Regions from separate parts of the Pediococcus sp. EKM201D genome, predicted to be linked through region 2. Evidence: predicted binding sites of a transcription regulator. Region 2 holds the regulator's gene; the other holds the start of a gene.

Region 1 (9,262 bases), on a different contig from region 2:
ACGACTATCGCGCATTTGGAGAATGTGTGAATTAGCAGTTCTCGATAGCGAAATGGCCCGATAAGTCTTGCGATCGTGCTCACTTCCGCTTCCGAGAGGATCGTATTTAGTTTCGTTATAGTGGGATTTCAAAATATATTGAATATCCTCAACTGCAATTTTCCGGCTAGCCTTCCGAATAAATGGTAGTTCTGGAGATTCAGGGTCCTGGTCAATTTCTGGATTCAAGTACCTTTGGGCAAACCAAACCCGTGGAGTATTGTAATGATGATCTTTTTCAGTATCCGTTCCAAAAATGTGACGGAAGTTCCACCGATCTCGGTCAGGATTCAAATGATGTTCTTCCACAAATGTTTGAATATTTTCTGACCACATGTAGTTATCGGGATCGTTAAAATCAATATCCTCAATAGCAATTTGGTTAGCTGCCACGGCATAGCAATCGTCTGGAATTCGTACAGCGACCCATTGATGACCGGTCACAATTTCCATATACCAAACTTCATCCGCATCATTAAATTGGACACCATTTCCTTCAGCAGAACCATACTTTTTAACCAGTTCACCCAAATAGCGTACGCCATCGCGCGCCGAATTAATAAAAGGCAATACCAAAGTAGTCATTGAATCTTCTGCCAATCCATTTTTAACAAATGGATCATAAGCCAGTACCCGTTCGTTTGCATAAACACTTTCTGTGGCACTTTCACCAACGTTCTTTTCGTTAAAGCCGTCCTCTTCATTAGGACCATCACTTTCATCCCCATTCGGCGTAGAAGTATAACGATAACCGCTTGCTGGTAAAGGCACCGTCAACCCATTGTAGGGCGATGTATAAGTTTCTTTACGCCCGCTAACTGCTGGTTGTACCAAAAAACGCTTTGGATGAATAGCAATTAGGCGGTCTTCATTTCTAGAAATATACGTCGCTCCATCTAGGGAAGCTGCTTTTCCTACCATGATTGAGGTACATGCTGACAATTCGATTCGATCTTCCATAATATTCTCCTTCGTAAATTTAAGAAATCCGTTTAATAATTTGTTCGTTTTCTTCCAGATGATTTAAATATAACCACAAACGACTGTATAAATACTCGTTAGCTTCGGTAAATTTATGACCTAAATTTTGCCCAATCTCATAGACACTCCGCTTACCATTTACTTGTTGAAATACGAAGCTCCCATATTCGTCCAAATCTAAATAAGTATTTTCGGGAATTTTAAAATTAAGCTTGCGGAAAAATCTTTGAATCCAATGATCTTGTGGCTTAATAATTGTAATAATTCCTTGTTTTAGTTCGTAGTCCACTCGTGGATTCTTTTCAAATACAATCTCCCGTAATTCATCATCTGTTAACTGATACTCATCCCTCGTTTTCATCACTTGGTTTCCGATCTTCTACCTTTTTAATCATGTAAAGTGGTACAACAATGGCAACCGCTAATACAATTAAGATTATGATTCCCATCGCATTTCCGGCGGCAAAACCTTTAGGTGATACATCTTTAAGCAAACCAGTCACGTGTAGAATAATACCAATCAAACCAATGATTGAGCCCCCAGCGATTAAACCTGAAGAAAGACTGACACCACTTTGGATTCTTTTAGCTTTTAATGCTTCTCCCTTAGTTGTCTTATCTACAATCAATTTAAGCAACGCTCCCACTAAAATGATCGAAGTAGTCGAAATTGGTAAGTAGAAACCTAAAGCCACCGTCATAATTGGTAAATCTAGCATCCATAAAACAATCGCCATTACTATTCCGACAATGACCATAATCCATGGTAAATTTCCCGACATAATTCCCGTTGTTAGCGTTGCAATCAAATTGGCTTGGGGTAATCCAAATGGTGGGTTAGAACCGGTCACCTGTAATTGTGGAGCTAGGATCACGGTTGTTCCTACGACCGTAAATACCCCCACAATTCCGGCAATCATGTAGTATTTCATCATCTCACGATTGGAACCACCAATCATATAGTTAACTTTTTGGGTCTGCATATAACCCCCACCAACCGAGATTGCGGTAACAATGAAAACCCCAAATAGCAATAAGATTTCACTGTAGTTCTGATTTGTCCATCCCATTGATACAAAGGCCAAAGTCATAATTACCAATGAAGCAATAGTCATCCCTGACACCGGCGCGTTCGAGCACCCGATGGTTCCTGCTAAACGGGCCGAAACAATTACAAATAATAAAGCTAATAATAGTGAAAGAATTCCACCAATAAGAGCAACTAAAAATGAACCTGAAATAATAAAACCAGCGACAAAAATTAAAATTACCGACAACATCAATGCAATCACACCTAGGGCATTCTTTTCTTCCGTAGCGCTATTGCGAGCGTTGATTACTTTTTTAATTGAAGTCCAGATTACGGGAATCAACTTGATTGCTCCAATGATTCCTCCGCAAAGCATCATTCCAGCCCCAATATACTTGACGTACGATCCAGCGACATCATCCACACCCATTTGTGAAATATGCAAAGCTGCATTATTCCAAACGTGAGCACTTCCGCCAGCCATTTGGGTAAAGTAGCTTACCAACGGAACTACCGCAAAGTTTGAAAGAATCGATCCCGCAAACATCGTTAAAGCTACATCAATTCCAACTACAAAACCGATTCCTGCTAACATCGGATTGACTTCAGTAGACATTTTCCAACGATAAAATGAATTTCCGGTGTAAGTAATCATATTGTTTAGCCACCCGAAAACTTGGGTCGTAACCATGGTAATCAAACCACCAATTCCGAAACCAATTCCTAAGAATTTAAGTGAATCGCCACCACTTTCTGAGGCCACTAACGCTTCCGTAATTGCCATTGATTCGGGATAAGCTAGACGTCCATGTTCTTCTACAATCAGATAATTTTGTACTAACGAAGCACTCCCAATGGCAAATAACACGGCTAAAATTCCCACCATCATTCCGGTCCAAAAATTAACGTGCCCGCCAATTAAAATAATGGCTGGTAAAACGTAAATCATTCCACTGGCAATGGCTTCACCACCGCTCGACATGCCTTGCAGTATATTTTTGCCTAAAATTCCTTTTTTTCTGGCAAAAATACTAACCAATCCTGATCCAATAATTGAACCTGGAATTCCTGCGGCGACCGTTAATCCAGCTTTCATCCCTGAATAAGCCGTTGATGCACCAAAAATAATAGCTAAAATAATCCCCATGATTAAGATGGCTGGACTACCACCTCGTTGCTTTTTAGTGACATACGGTACATGTTTACCGCTTTTTTGCTCCTTATTTTTTGCCAATTTGATTCCCTCTTTCACTCACAAAATATTAATTACCCAATGGCACCTTTATGCGTATCAACAGGAGTAAAGAAGTGATCAATAATCTGTGAAACTCGCTGTAGATCCACATTTCCACCGGAAACTAAAGCTACAACCTTCTTATCTTTAGTCCATTTTGGATCAATCTTACCTGCTTCTAAAGCGGCCGTTGGCAATGCTCCTGCTCCTTCAGCAACCACCTTGGTTCTCTGCATTAAATCTTTCATCGCTTTTGAAATTTCTTCTTCACTAACCAAGACAATCTCATCCACTAGTTTGGAAACAATCCCAAATGTAATATTACCTGGGGTTGCTACATCAGTTCCGTCTGCTAGCGTAAAATCTTGGTGATGTTTAACAATTTTGCCTGCATCAACAGACGCCTTCATGCCATGCACATTTTCCGATTGAACTCCGACGATATGAATTGAAGGATTGATTGATTTTAAAGCCGTGGCGATTCCTGAAATTAGACCACCGCCCCCGACTGGAACTACAACGGTTTCTACATCCACTAAATCTTCTAGAATTTCCAAACCGATAGTTCCTTGTCCAGCACAAATTAAAGCATCATTAAACGGATCTACAATGGTTTTTCCTTCTTTTTCAGTTCTTTCTCGCATCCATTCGTGAGCGTCATCAAAAGTTGCGCCATGAATATCTACTTCCGCTCCATATCCTCGGGTTGCATCGCGCTTCATTTGGGGCGCCTCATCCGGCATCACTACCGTAGTTTTAATTCCCAGCAACTTACCGGTCAAAGCTACTCCTTGTGCATGATTTCCAGCTGAAGCTGTAATTACGCCTCGTTGTTTTTCTTCTTCATTCAAGTGGTTAATTTTGTTATTCGCCCCTCTAAATTTAAAAGAACCGGTTAATTGCATATTCTCTAATTTTAAATAGACATCCCCATGGACAACGTTGTTGCTCAAAAACATGGACTTAACTAATGGTGTCCGACGCGCATATTTTTTAATAACCTCGCGGGCTTCTTCAATCTGGTTTAGATTTAATAAATTATCGGTTGCTGCTACAACTTGGTTTCTGGGTTCTTTCTCTACTAACATCAACGCCACCCCCTTTTTATAGTTTCAGTTCAGTATATGGAAGATTCAAGGAGTCTGCCAAACCTTGATTAGTAATTTTTCCTTCATACAGGTTAATCCCAGATGCTAATGCTGGATCATTTTTACCAGCAGCTTCAATCCCCTGATCAGCTATTTCCAATAGATAATCTAAATTACCGGCAGCCAAAGCCATCGTGGATGTCCGTGGAACTGCTCCTGGTTGATTAGGTACAGCATAGTGAATTACACCATCTTTAATAAAAATTGGATCGTCAATCGTCGTTGGATGGTCAATGGTTTCTACCGTTCCGCCTTGATCAATTGCAATATCAACGATGACTGAGCCCTTCTTCATCTTTTTGACCATCGATTCTTTAACCAACTTGGGTGGCCGAGAACCTGGAATTAAAATGGTCGATATAAATAAATCAGCATCTTTGATTTCTTGGGCTAAATTTGCTTCATTTGACTTAACGACTCGAACTTTTTTACCTTTATATAATTTTTGGAGCTGTTGAATTCTCTGGTCGTTCAATTCAATAATTACCACTGAGCAACCTAATCCCAGTGCTGTATCTGCTGCACCGGTAGCAGCGTTACCGCCACCAAAAATTACAACATTACCCGCTGAAATCATGCCTGGAATTCCTGACAATAAAATACCAGCGCCTTGATGTTGCGCTTCTAAATAATATGCTCCCATGATTACTGAGCGGCGCCCTGCAATTTGGCTCATTGGTGCTAACAGTTCTAGTTTTCCATCTTTGACAATCGTTTCACCACCAATTGCCGTTACTCCTGCTTGCATCATAGCTTCCACGGTAGCTTTTGCAGAGGCTAAATGCTGGAAGCCCCAAACAATCTTACCCTTTTCAAAATATTGATATTCTTCTTCGTCAGGCTCCTTAACTTTAATACACAACTTAGCCTTCCAAGCTTCCGCATGAGAAACAATTTTTCCTCCTGCATTTTCAAATTCTTCATTGGAAAATCCGGCACCAATTCCTGCATCGCGCTCCACAAGAACTTCATTTCCAGCTTCTACCATCTTTTGCACATTTTCAGGTGTGGCTGCTACCCGTCCTTCGCCTTCTTTTTGCTCCTTAATTACAGCAATTTTCATAAAGACACTTCCTTAGAATTTAATTATTTACATGTGTAGTATTGCACAAAGTTAACCAAAATAAAAGGTATCTCCCTTAAAAAAACATTTGTTTCTTTAATTATGTATACTCAAAAAATTTTTTAACCACCAAAAATGCCACGAAAGATTTCTCTTTCGTGGCATTGAATAAATTATTTTTAAGATTTAAATCTTACTGTAAAGCATTATTTGATGTTAACGTATGTCAAACCAAACATGTTGCTAAGGTCTTGTAATTGTTCAGCATCAATTGCAAATGAAAGAACTGTATGGTGTCCACCACCAAGTGTTAGCCAGCCTTCAGCACCTTGCTTCCAACCTTGTTTTGGAGTCCAAAGTTGTTTTGCGACTGGTAGATATGGTGTTTCTTTTTCAGTCTTGTTACCAGTAACATCATATGACATAAGTTTGAATTCGTCGCCATAGTCAGCCATTGTAACGTCAACAGCGTCACCTTCCATACCTGTAAATACAAAACGAGCAGGGTCTTCTTTACCGCCAATGTCCAATGGGTGTACTTCAACACGTGGTGTGTCACTGGCGATTGATGGGTCAACTTCAAGCATATGTGATCCAAGGATTGCTTCATGACCTTCACGAAGATCAAGTGTGTAATCTTCCATAAATACAGTTTGCTTGTTGTGAGCCATAATCTTCAATAAGCGGTCCAAAGCAGCTGTCTTCCAGTCACCTTCGCCAGCAAATCCATAACCTTCAGCCATCAACATTTGTGCTGCTAAACCTGGTAATTGTTCCAAACCAGCTAAGTCTTCAAAGTTAGTTGTGAATGCTGTATATCCACGGTCATCCATGAACTTCTTCAAACCGAAATATTCACGAATTTGATACTTAGTATTGTGTTCGAATTTTTCGGAAGAGTTTTGACCTTCTACAAAGTTGTAGTCATTCTTCATTTCTTCGTACTTCTTGTCAATGTCTTCGTCAGAAACGGCATTAACTTCTTCAACTAGGTCTGCAACACCCCAGTAATCAACTGTCCAGCCAAACTTGATTTGAGCTTCGATCTTGTCACCGTCTGTAACAGCAACGTTACGCATCTTGTCGGCGAAAGTTACGACCTTGATACCGTATGATTCGTTGTATGCAACAGCAACATCCATCCACTTAGCAATTTGTTTTTGAATGCCTTCATCACCCCAGTAACCTGAGATAATCTTGTTGTTCTTACGTAGACGAGCGTTGATGAATGCATATTCACGGTCACCATGAGCTGATTGGTTCAAGTTCATGTAATCAAAGTCAATTGTGTCATATGGAATGTGGTTCAAGAATTGAGTTGCTAAGTGTAGCAATGGTTTTTGGAGTAATTCTGTACCACGAATCCAGTTTTTAGCTGGTGAGAAAGTGTGCATCCATGTAATCACACCTGCAACTTTATCATTGTAGTTAACTTCTTTCATTACCTCTGTAATGTTTTCAGCTGTTGTGGCAACTAGCTTGAATTTAACTGGGTAAGGCAATTTCTTTGATTCGTTTAACTTATCAACGATTTCTTTTGCATCTTTTTCTACAGAGCGTAGTGTTTCTTCACCATATAGGAATTGACTACCTGTAACAAACCAAAATTCATAATCTTGTACTTTTTTCATGATAAAAATCTCCTTATTTTTTAGTTTTTTTATTTTCTTGCTGCATGTTCTTTAGACTTAGCATTTTCTTGACCGTAGTAGGCATTCTTACCATGCTTACGGTAATAATGTTTATCTAACAAATATTGAGGAACTTCAATATTTCTTCTAGTCATTTGAAGAGCGTGGTAATCAATTTCTGAAGCAACTTCCAAAACCTTTGCATTGTAAACCGCTTTGTCAGGCGTCTTACCCCAAGCAAATGGTCCATGTTGGCTAACCAAAACAGCTGGAACTGCTTCTGGATCAATCTTACGTTCCTTGAATGTCTTAACAATTACCTTACCAGTATTTTCTTCATAACCGCCTTCAATCTCTTCTTTAGTGAGTGCCGGAGTTACCGGCACGTCGCCGTAGAATGTATCAGCATGGGTTGTACTTAAAGCTGGTACATCAATTTCTGCAGCGGCAAAGGAAACAGCCCATGGAGAATGGGTATGTACAATCCCACCGATTTCTGGGAATTCGTTATACAAAACCGTATGCGTTGGTGTGTCACTAGAAGGATTCATTTCACCTTCCACAACTTCACCCTTCAAATTTACTACTACCATATCTTCTGGTTTCAACTTGTCATAGTCGACTCCAGATGGTTTGATAACGAATAGACCTTTTTCGCGGTCAATTCCTGAAACGTTACCCCAAGTAAAGGTAACTAAATCTAATTTAGGAAGTTGCATGTTTGCTTCGTAAACTTCCTGTTTTAACTTCTCTAACATTAACCTTATCCCTCCTAAATTACTTCTCCAGCTTGAGCTTCAACTGGTAAGCCTGCTACATATTCCTTAGTGAATTCGTCATATGCTTCAACGCCCTCTGGTTCGGGGCTCAAGGTCATACTTTCAGGATTACTAAAGACGTTGGTGTCTAGATAATCACTTAAGCTTTGGCCATTACTGTCGCTAGCAAACATTGCTAGGACTGCCATTCCCCATGGTCCACCTTCGCCAGCGTTAGCCATTACAGTAATCGGAATATTAAGCGCATCCGATAAAACTTGTTGAGCAACTACTGGAGTACGGAATAATCCACCTTGAGCAATCATGACATCCGTCTTGATATCTTCTTCATTGCTAAGGATATCCATACCAATTTTTAGTGGTGCAAACGCAGAATAAAGTTGAGTTTGCATAAAGTTTGGTAGGTTGAAATTACTATCCGACTTACGAACAAATAATGGTCGTCCTGCTTTGATATTTGTAATATTTTCACCAGATTGATAACTATAATTAATCAAATGTCCCAAATCACGATCAGCTTTAGTTGCTTCTAAGAAGAGTGCTTCATAGAGCTTATCTGGTGCTAGGTTAATTCCTAATCTTGCTGCAAAATCACTAAAGATTTGGGCCCAAGCATTGATATCTGATGAACAGTTATTAACATGAACCATAGCAACTGGGGCTCCATCGGGAGTCATTACAACGTCGATATCACGATGAACGGATTTCAAAGGCTTTTCTAGAACCACCATTGAAAAGGCTGATGTCCCGACCGAGATGTTACCAGTTCGTTTGCGAACACTATTAGTACCCACCATTCCGGTTCCTGCGTCACCTTCTGGGGGAGCCATTACACTACCCGCTTGAAGCTTACCAGTTACATCAAGTAAATTAGCACCCTCGGCAGTTAATTCACCGGCTTTTTCACCAGCGCTCTTCACATCTGGGAGGACTTGGTTGATATCCCAATCAAACTGCTTAACATTTTCTAGTTCAGCAAACGTTTTCAGCATTGATTTTGAATAATAACCTGTCTTTTCATCGATAGGGAAGACTCCCGAGGCATCACCCACACCCAATACTTTTTCACCAGATAATTTCCAGTGCACATAACCAGCAAGGGTCGTTACGAAATCAATATCCTTAACATGTTCTTCGCCATTTAGAATTGCTTGGTAGAGATGTGCAATCGTCCAGCGTTGTGGAATATTGAAACTAAATGCTTCTGTCAATTTTGCAGCAGATTCTTCCGTGATGTTGTTCCGCCAAGTGCGGAATGGCACTAACAAATCATTATTTTTCGAAAATGCTAGATAACCATGCATCATTGCACTAATTCCGATTGATTTAATGGAAGTTAATGATTGATGATATTTAC
Region 2 (9,262 bases):
TCCCATGATTATTAACGCCATGTTGTTAACTTCGGATAATCAAAGTCAGCAACTAGGTGTCGGAAATGCAGTTGTGGATAAAACCGGATTAGGCTGGGTAATTACGCAATACGTGCTGAAAATCAAACGACTACCACGGGTTGGAGAACAAATTGTAGTAGGAACTAGAGCAGTTAATAACAATGATTATTTCTGCCAACGGGATTTTTGGGTTAAAGATCAAAAAGGTGAAGTGATTGTGGAAAACACTTCAATTTTTGTATTGATGGATCGAACAACGCGAAGAATGCACAAGCTCTTACCTGAAATTATTGAACCCTATGAAGCTGACCAGGTTAAACGTATTGTTCGTTTGCCTAAACTGGAAACCATTGAAGGAGCATCAGTTGCTAAGGATTTCAGTGTAGAATATTTTGATATTGATCCAAATCGGCATGTGAATAATGCTAAATATTTTGAATGGATTTTTAATACGGTTGATCAAGATACTCTAAATAACTATTATCCAGCGATGATTAACATTCGTTATCATGTGGAAATCCAACCTAACCAGGTTGCCCATAGCACTTTTACGATGGATCATGATACACTCAAAAGTGATCATAAAATTTTTGCTAATGACACTTTGTGTTGTGAAGCAAATGTTGAATGGAATCACCGTTAAGGTTACAATGAGCGTAGTTTAAATTTTACATTGGAGGATGAATGAATGAGTATTCTTGTAGTTGGAGGAGCCGGATATATTGGTTCACATATGGTTAAGCGATTAGTCGAACAAAATCGAGATGTAGTCGTTGTGGATAACTTATCAACTGGTCATCGTGGCGCAGTGGATAAAGGCGTAAAATTTTATGAGGGCGATATCCGAGATCATGCCTTTTTAAAGGAAGTCTTTGATCAAGAAGCAATTGACACAGTTGTGCATTTTGCTGCATTTTCAATTGTTCCTGAATCCATGGAAAAACCGCTTAAGTATTTTGATAATAATACGGCAGGAATGGTTGCTCTTCTTGAAGAAATGCGGGATCACGATGTAAAACGCATTATTTTCTCATCTACAGCTGCTACTTATGGAGTTCCTGAAAAGTCTCCGATCGAAGAAACCGACCGTCAAGCCCCTATCAATCCTTACGGTGAAAGTAAATTAATGATGGAAAAAATCATTAAATGGGCGGATCAAGCTTATGGAATCAAATTTGTAGCCCTCCGCTACTTTAACGTAGCAGGAGCCTATCCAGATGGTTCAATTGGCGAAGATCATGGACCAGAAACTCATTTAACACCAATTATCTTGCAAGTGGCTTTAGGCAAACGTGACCAATTACAAATTTTTGGAGATGACTATCATACTCCAGATGGTACGAACGTACGTGACTATGTGCACGTTTTAGATCTTGCGGATGCTCATATTTTAGCAATCGATTATCTTAAAGCAGGTAATGATAGCGACGTCTTCAATTTAGGTTCATCAACTGGTTTCTCAGTTAAAGAAATGGTTGAAGCAGCACGTGAAGCAACTGGTGAAGCCATTCCAGCTAAAATTGCGGCTCGTCGTCCTGGAGATCCAGATTCATTAATTGCTGCAAGTCAAAAAGCACGCAAAATCTTAAAATGGAATCCTCAATATGATGACGTTAAAGAAATCATTAAAACTGCGTGGAATTGGACTCAGAAACATCCCAATGGTTATGAAGACCACTAAAATAAACGTATAAATAATTTTAATTGAGGTTATGACATAAAAATTTGTCATAACCTCTTTAATTTTGAAAGAAATGACCTTGAAAGGACGAATTTATTCTTTGTTGTCGTCATCACTATTCTGTAGGATAATATGTAGAGGAATTAAAAGGGAGCGAACTGAATGAAGATTTTAGCTATGGATACGTCCAACGTTACTTTAAGTGTAGCGGTTTTGGATTCAGAACAATTACTAGCTATGCAAACCACTAATATTAAAAGAAATCATAGTAAACAACTGATGCCAATTATTTCGCAAACTCTTGCAGAAGCAGGGATGGCACTAAACGAAATTGACCGGATTGTTGTTGCCAAAGGACCGGGCTCATATACTGGGTTACGAATCGCCGTTACTACGGCCAAAACATTAGCATTAACGTTAAATGCTGAGTTAGTAGGAGTATCTAGTTTAGAAATGTTGGTTCCTAACGCACCTCAAAATGGTTTAGTAGTCCCATTCTTTGACGCTAGAAATGGAAATGTATTCGCCGGAATTTATGAGAAAAATGGAGAACAAGTTGTAAACGTACTAGCAGACCAACATATTAGTTTTGAAAAATTATTGGCTAAGATTAATGAGTTAGGTCGACCAGTTTACTTTGTATCTTCTCAATTTGAACAATTTCAAACAATGGTAGAAAATACGTTGGTTGTTGTTGCAGAACATTCTGGAAAATTAAACAGTTTACCAAATGCGCATGCATTAGGAATCTTAGGATTACAAAAAACAGAACTTGAAAATGTTTATACTTTTGTACCAGCTTATTTACGAGTGACAGAAGCAGAAAGAAATTGGAAGGAAAAGCATCCAAACGATGAAAACAAAGAATCATATGTTAGACAAATTAATTAATTGGGCTAAATACACTTTTTTTAATCGGACACGACGTTTGCGTGAGGAGGCTTTTGAAATTAAACACCATAATGTTGTAATCGAAGGTGAAAGATATTTTGTAGCGCAGGCTACTAATACCGATATTCCGGAGATATTAACGGTTGAACGTGCTGTGTATGACGGACAAACCCCTTGGGATCGAATGGCCTTTGCCAACGAATTGCGAAGAAAATTAGACCGATTATATTTAGTTATTAGGCATAATGACCAACTGTTGGGCTTTATCGGAGCTTCTTTTGATGATCGTAGTAAAATGGCGCACATTACTAATGTAGCTATCTTACCGGAATATCAAAACCGTGGTATTGGATCGTTTCTAATTGAGTCGATTATTAAAAAAGCTCAATTTATTGAATACAAATCAATCACTTTAGAAGTAAGAAAAAGTAATATTACAGCTCAAGCATTATATTTAAAGATTGGTTTTGAAAAGACAGGAATCAAGAAGAGGTATTATTTCGGCGATCATGAAGATGCAATTGATATGACATTAGATTTGTCGAAGTGGCGAGGAGGATATCGTGGATCAAACTAGTTTAATTTTAGCAATCGAATCAAGTTGTGATGAAACTAGTGTTGCAGTTATTAAAAATGGTGACATTATTTTATCTAACATAATTGCAACACAAATTAATAGCCATCAGCGCTTTGGCGGGGTGGTTCCGGAAGTTGCCAGTCGCCATCATATCGAGCAAATTACCATCTGCATTGAACAAGCCTTAAAGCAAGCTGAAGTACGTAAAGAGGACCTCGATGCTGTAGCAGTTACGTATGGACCCGGATTAGTTGGGGCACTTTTAGTGGGCGTTTCAGCTGCTAAAGCTTTTGCTTTTGCAAATGAATTACCATTAATCCCAGTTAATCACATGATTGGACATATCTACGCTGCACGTTTTGTAAAACCCATTGTTTTTCCAGCCTTAGCTCTCCTTGTTTCGGGGGGTCATACAGAACTAGTATATATGCCAACCGAAAATGAATTTAAAATTATCGGTGAGACTCGTGATGATGCAGCCGGTGAAGCCTATGATAAAGTGGGGCGCGTAATGGGTTTGAAGTATCCAGCGGGTAAAGCAATCGACGAACTTGCTCACCAAGGCGAAGACATCTTCAAGTTCCCACGAGCAATGGAACACGAAGATAATTTTGATTTTAGTTTCAGTGGTTTGAAGAGTGCTTTTATTAATACAGTGCATCATGCAGATCAAATTAATGAAGAACTTAGTAAAAAAGATTTAGCAGCAAGCTTCCAACAAAGCGTGATAGATGTTATCACGGCTAAAACGGTTCGGGCTTGCGAGCAGTTAGAAATAAAACAATTAATTTTAGCTGGAGGAGTTGCAGCTAACCGTGGTTTACGGGATACTTTAGATAAAGAACTTGGCGAAAAATTTAATCATTTAGATTTCGTTAAGGCACCTTTGGATCTTTGTGGTGATAATGGAGCAATGATTGGTGCTGCTGGTGAAATGTTAATGCGACACCAAGTTTTTGCTGATATGACGTTAAATGCTGATCCAAGTTTAGAATTTGATTGGGAACCAGAAGCAATTAAGTAAAGAGTGGGTGAATAAATATGACTGAGCAAATGCATCAAGTTCATCAAGTTATTAAAAAGGAAATTGAAAATCATAATATTTATGGTGCTTCCTATAGCTTGATTACGCCAAAAGAAATTGAAAATCGTTATGAAGGTGTCCAAGGAGAAGGACCATCTGCCGTTTTATTAGATCCTTCAATGATTTATGACCTAAGTACAATGACAGAGGTAGTTGCAACCACAACTCGAATTTTTCAATTACTTGCAATTCGAGAAATTGGCTTAAAAGATCCAGTCACTAAATATTTACCTGGTTTTTCAAATCGAGATATTACGATTCTACATTTATTAACCCATACTAGTGGATTACCAGTAACGGTTAATAAATCGAAACATTTTACAGGAATCGAATTTACTAACGCACTATATTCTGTCGGTCTAGATTTTAAACCTGGTGAAAAAATGCAAGTTTCACCACTTAACTTTGTGGTGCTAGGAATTATTATTCGAACAGTAGACGGTTCCATTGATCGTGCTGTTCAAGATCGCATTTTATATCCACTAGCAATGACTAATACTGGTTTTAATTTAAACCGTCCTAAGGCTCGCTTTGTACCAACTAGAAAAGATGCTAAGCGAGGACAAATCCAAGGACAAGTTGAAGATCAATTGGGCTTGTTGTTGAATGGAGAAAGTGGTTACACTGGATTATTTTCAACCTTGAATGATTTAACAGTATTTGTTGAAATGATGTTAAACCGTGGTAATTATCAAGGAAAAGAAGTCCTTGATCCACAGCTATTTGATACGATGGAAAAATTCAACATTGATGGGCAATCACTTGGTTGGAGTCGTTTTAGCGCCAATGCTGACGTATTTTATGGCAGTAGTCCAACTGGGGTTATCGCATTTAATGTTAAGAAAAAACAAGGTATGGTCGTTCTTCATAACTTTGTGGAAAATAATCAAGTTCATGCCAAAATGTTAACAGGATTATTAAAGGTAATTCAGTAGAAAAGGTGGAAGAAAAAATGGATGATAATAAAATCTCATTGGCAACAACTCGTCGTTTACCATTATACTACCGTTGCTTGAGTGAACTAAATGAAAAAGGCGAAGATAAAGTCTCTTCAGCCGTTTTGGAACGGTTATTAAAAATCGACGCTGCAACCGTACGTCGTGATTTTTCTTATTTTGGTCAAATGGGGCGACGTGGATATGGATATGATGTGAAGATTTTATTGGAATTATTTAACGACGTTTTAAAACAAGATACAGCTGCTAATGTTGCCATTGTTGGTGTAGGTAATTTGGGGCATGCGTTAATTAACTTCAAGTTTCATAAGACGGGCAATGCTCGGATTAAAATGGCATTTGACGTTAATCCTGAGGTAGTAGGTACGATTCAAAGCGAAGTTCCGGTCTATGATATTAATGAAATCAAGCAACGTGTTAGAGATGAGAAGATTGAAGTAGCCATTTTAACAGTGCCTAATTCACAAGCACAACGGGTTACCGATTTACTTGTAGAAGCAGGCATCAAAGGAATTATGAATTTCACCACTGAAATTATTGATGTACCTTATAATGTAACTATCCATGATGTTGATTTATCTCTAGAATTACAAGCCTTGATTTACTCAATGGATCAAGATTAAAAAATACAAAAAGCTATGACTCAATTTCTAAACGACGGATAAGTCGCTTATTAAGTCATAGCTTTTTTATTTTAGTTTATAAAATATGAATTTGATTTTCTTCACATTGATCAATCATCGATTGAGGCCAGACACTAGCTTGAACTTCACCAACATGGGCTTTACCTAATAGCAACATGCAAAGACGTGATTGACCAATTCCACCGCCAATGGTGTAGGGCAGTTGATGATTCAACAACATTTGATGATAAGGGAGATGGATTCGATCCTCTGCGTTAGCTATTTTTAGTTGTTTTAGCATCGACTCTTCACTAACTCTGATTCCCATGCTAGAAATTTCAAGGGCTTTTTGAAGAGGTTCATACCAAAATAAAATATCGCCGTTTAATTGCCAATCATCGTAATCTGGTGCGCGTCCATCATGACGTTCACCACTTTTTAGCGTCCCACCAATTTGCATTAAGAAAACGCAACCCAGTTCTTTACAGATGGCGTCCTCGCGTTCTTTAGGAGTTAATTTCGGAAAACGATCCTCTAATTCTTGGGTAGTGACAAAATGAATTTGATCAGGAAGATGATAGACGGCTTCAGGATATTTATACCAAACTTCGTGCTCCATGTGTTTGATTACTTTAAAAATTGTTTGAACTGTTTCTTTAAGGGTAGTTAGATTACGCTCACTTTGATCGATAACTTTTTCCCAGTCCCATTGATCAACATAGATGGAATGAATATTATCAAGATCTTCGTCTTTACGAATGGCATTCATATTAGTATAAAGTCCACTGTGCATCTCGAAATCAAAGCGTTTCAAAGCAACTCTTTTCCATTTAGCTAGAGAGTGGACGATTTCGATGCTGGTTTCAGGCATATCTTGCATAGAGAAGGAAACTGGGGTTTCAACTCCATTTAAATTATCGTTTAACCCAGTGGCACTAGGAACGAACATTGGTGCAGAGAGACGTGAGAGGTTGAGTTCTTTTCCAAATTCATCTTGAAAAGTTTCGCGGATGTAGCGAATGGCCTCTTGGGTTTGACGTACTGATAATTTTGGATCGTATGATGCAGGAATAATTAAATCCATAATTGATTCTCCTTTAATAAATTAGATTTTAAGGATAAAAGAAAAAGCCTTTCATCCATGACAAGGGACGAAAGACTTTCCGCGGTACCACCCAAGTTGCCTATATTTAATAAGCCACCTCAATAAGAGTACAAACATACTCCTCCGATTGGTAACGTACCGGTCACGTCTAAGCCTACTTTAGCCTATGCTATTTCAGTTAGAAACTAAGAAAGTGTTATTCAAAAGTATCAGGGTCTGATTGGGTTCCCACTTATCCCAACTCACTGACAGAATGATAAATTCTACTCGTCTCTCTTTTTGTCTTCATTGATTTTTAATTTGATTATCATATTATCATAAGAAACTGAAGTTGTAAAACATAAATTTGTTGACAGATAAATAAAAAAGCGTATTTTAAAAATAAAACTAGGTGGAAAGTATGATAACTTCAGATGCATTGTTAGTGATTGATTTACAAAATGGAGTATGCAGAGGTAGAACAGATATTGATCATTTAGAAAAATTAATTTTACAAGTAAACCAATTAATTCAGTGTTATCGAAAAAAGGAAAAAGAGATTATTTTTATTCAGCACAACGAGGTTGGATTAGTGTGTGGCTCTACTAATTGGAAAATTCTTCCTGAAATAAATAACAAAATAACAGACATTTATGTAGATAAAACCCATGCTAACTCTTTTTATCTCACTAATTTAGAAAAAATTTTAAAAAGCAAAAACATTCATTCAATCGAGATTTGTGGGGCTCAAACGCAATATTGTATTGATAGTACAGTTAAAATGGCGCATGGACTAGGCTATAACTTACAAATGCAGAAAAATGGTACAACAACTTATGATAATGAATTTATGACTGCTAAGGATACAATCGATTTTTATGAAGATATTTGGAAAGATCGCTTTTTAAAACTATATTAATTTCCAAAAAGCTTTGATGTAGCTAAATACTGCATTAAGGCTTTTTTTTATTAATTTCCGAGCTTTTAATTAACGTATCGAACTGTTTATTTTTCAAAAACGAACTTTTTATTAAAAAATAAAATAAAAAGTTCGTAAAATATCTTGATAAAACTAATTTTACTTGTTACACTGAACTTGAAATTTGATACAGCATTTAAATTTGGAAGGGAATTGTCATGAGAAAAGTCGCAGTAGTTATGGGTTCAATTTCTGATTGGTCAACCATGAAACTGGCCACAGATATACTTGATGAATTTGAAGTCGATTATGATCGTCATATTATTTCAGCACATCGGATGCCGAAAGTATTACAGAAGTTTGGTGAACAAGCACAAGAAAATGGATATGCCGTGCTGATTGCAGGAGCTGGCGGAGCAGCTCATTTACCGGGAATGTTAGCAGCCAACACAATTTCACCTGTAATTGGGGTTCCTATTGAAAGTCATGCATTACACGGAATGGATTCATTACTATCAATTGTCCAAATGCCTAGTGGAGTCCCCGTTGCGACTACGGCTATTGGGAGTGCAGGTGCTAAAAATGCCGCTTTATTAGCAGCTGAAATTTTAGCGTTAACCGATAAAAAAGTTGCTGAAAAATTAATTGAATTCCGTCAAAAACAGACTCAGGAGGCTATTGAGAGTGAAAAGCAATTCTGAAAAAGGGATTATTTTACCACCGGCAACAATTGGGATTATTGGTGGTGGACAGTTAGGTCAAATGATGGCGTTAGCGGCTAAAGCTATGGGATATAAGGTGGGGGTTCTAGATCCTACGCGAGATTGCCCAACCAGCCAAGTTTGTGATTTTCAGATTGTAGCCGAATATACTGACCATCACGCCTTAATGCAAATGGCGGAGCAGAGCGATGTTTTAACTTATGAATTTGAGAATGTTGATTTAGCTAGTTTGAAAGTAGCACAAGAATTGGTAACCATTCCGCAGGGAACCAACTTACTAGCTATTACTGGAGACCGAATCCGAGAAAAAAATTTTTTGAGTAGTCATGGAATTCCGGTTACCTCCTATCAAGTTGTTGAAAAGCCTACTGATTTAGAAATGGCAATTGCTAAATTAGGTTATCCAAGCATTTTGAAAACTAGTGAAGGAGGTTACGACGGACATGGACAACAAGATATTAATTCCGAAGCGGATTTACTTGCTGGACAACGTTTAGTAGCCCAAGCTCCATGTATATTGGAACAACGTCAAAATTTTACTAAAGAATTATCTGTCATGGTAACGCGCAGCCGCGAAGGAATCGTCCAATGTTTTCCAGTAGCCGAGAATGAACATCAGCACCACATTCTACATCAAAGCATTGTACCAGCCCGGGTTTCTCAAAACGTACAAGATAATGCTCGAAAAATTGCTCAAAAAATTG

Evidence for each region. The regulator Rex, encoded in region 2, represses fermentation and respiration genes when NADH is low (regulators of the CRP and FNR family bind a similar motif). The targets are predictions, from matches to a motif close to TTGTGAANTANTTCACAA.
Region 1: a site for Rex is predicted at 5,527-5,544, ahead of ald (alanine dehydrogenase). Genes of this name have one in related genera too.

What each region holds. Positions count from the first base shown of each region.
Region 1 is NZ_JAALFK010000005.1:74,825-84,086, forward strand. It holds gene HFC68_RS07840 (C69 family dipeptidase) at 1-999, opposite strand, end outside; gene HFC68_RS07845 (PqqD family peptide modification chaperone) at 1,019-1,381, opposite strand; gene HFC68_RS07850 (OPT/YSL family transporter) at 1,365-3,284, opposite strand; gene tdcB (bifunctional threonine ammonia-lyase/L-serine ammonia-lyase TdcB) at 3,317-4,372, opposite strand; gene ald (alanine dehydrogenase) at 4,389-5,495, opposite strand; gene araA (L-arabinose isomerase) at 5,702-7,126, opposite strand; gene HFC68_RS07870 (L-ribulose-5-phosphate 4-epimerase) at 7,156-7,884, opposite strand; gene HFC68_RS07875 (xylulokinase) at 7,899-9,262, opposite strand, start outside.
Region 2 is NZ_JAALFK010000003.1:224,932-234,193, reverse strand. It holds gene HFC68_RS06175 (acyl-[acyl-carrier-protein] thioesterase) at 1-664, shown strand, start outside; gene galE (UDP-glucose 4-epimerase GalE) at 710-1,702, shown strand; gene tsaB (tRNA (adenosine(37)-N6)-threonylcarbamoyltransferase complex dimerization subunit type 1 TsaB) at 1,865-2,593, shown strand; gene rimI (ribosomal protein S18-alanine N-acetyltransferase) at 2,574-3,170, shown strand; gene tsaD (tRNA (adenosine(37)-N6)-threonylcarbamoyltransferase complex transferase subunit TsaD) at 3,157-4,194, shown strand; gene HFC68_RS06150 (serine hydrolase) at 4,212-5,189, shown strand; gene HFC68_RS06145 (redox-sensing transcriptional repressor Rex) at 5,207-5,833, shown strand; gene asnA (aspartate--ammonia ligase) at 5,910-6,917, opposite strand; T-box leader at 6,978-7,227, opposite strand; gene HFC68_RS06135 (cysteine hydrolase family protein) at 7,339-7,836, shown strand; gene purE (5-(carboxyamino)imidazole ribonucleotide mutase) at 8,055-8,537, shown strand; gene purK (5-(carboxyamino)imidazole ribonucleotide synthase) at 8,521-9,262, shown strand, end outside.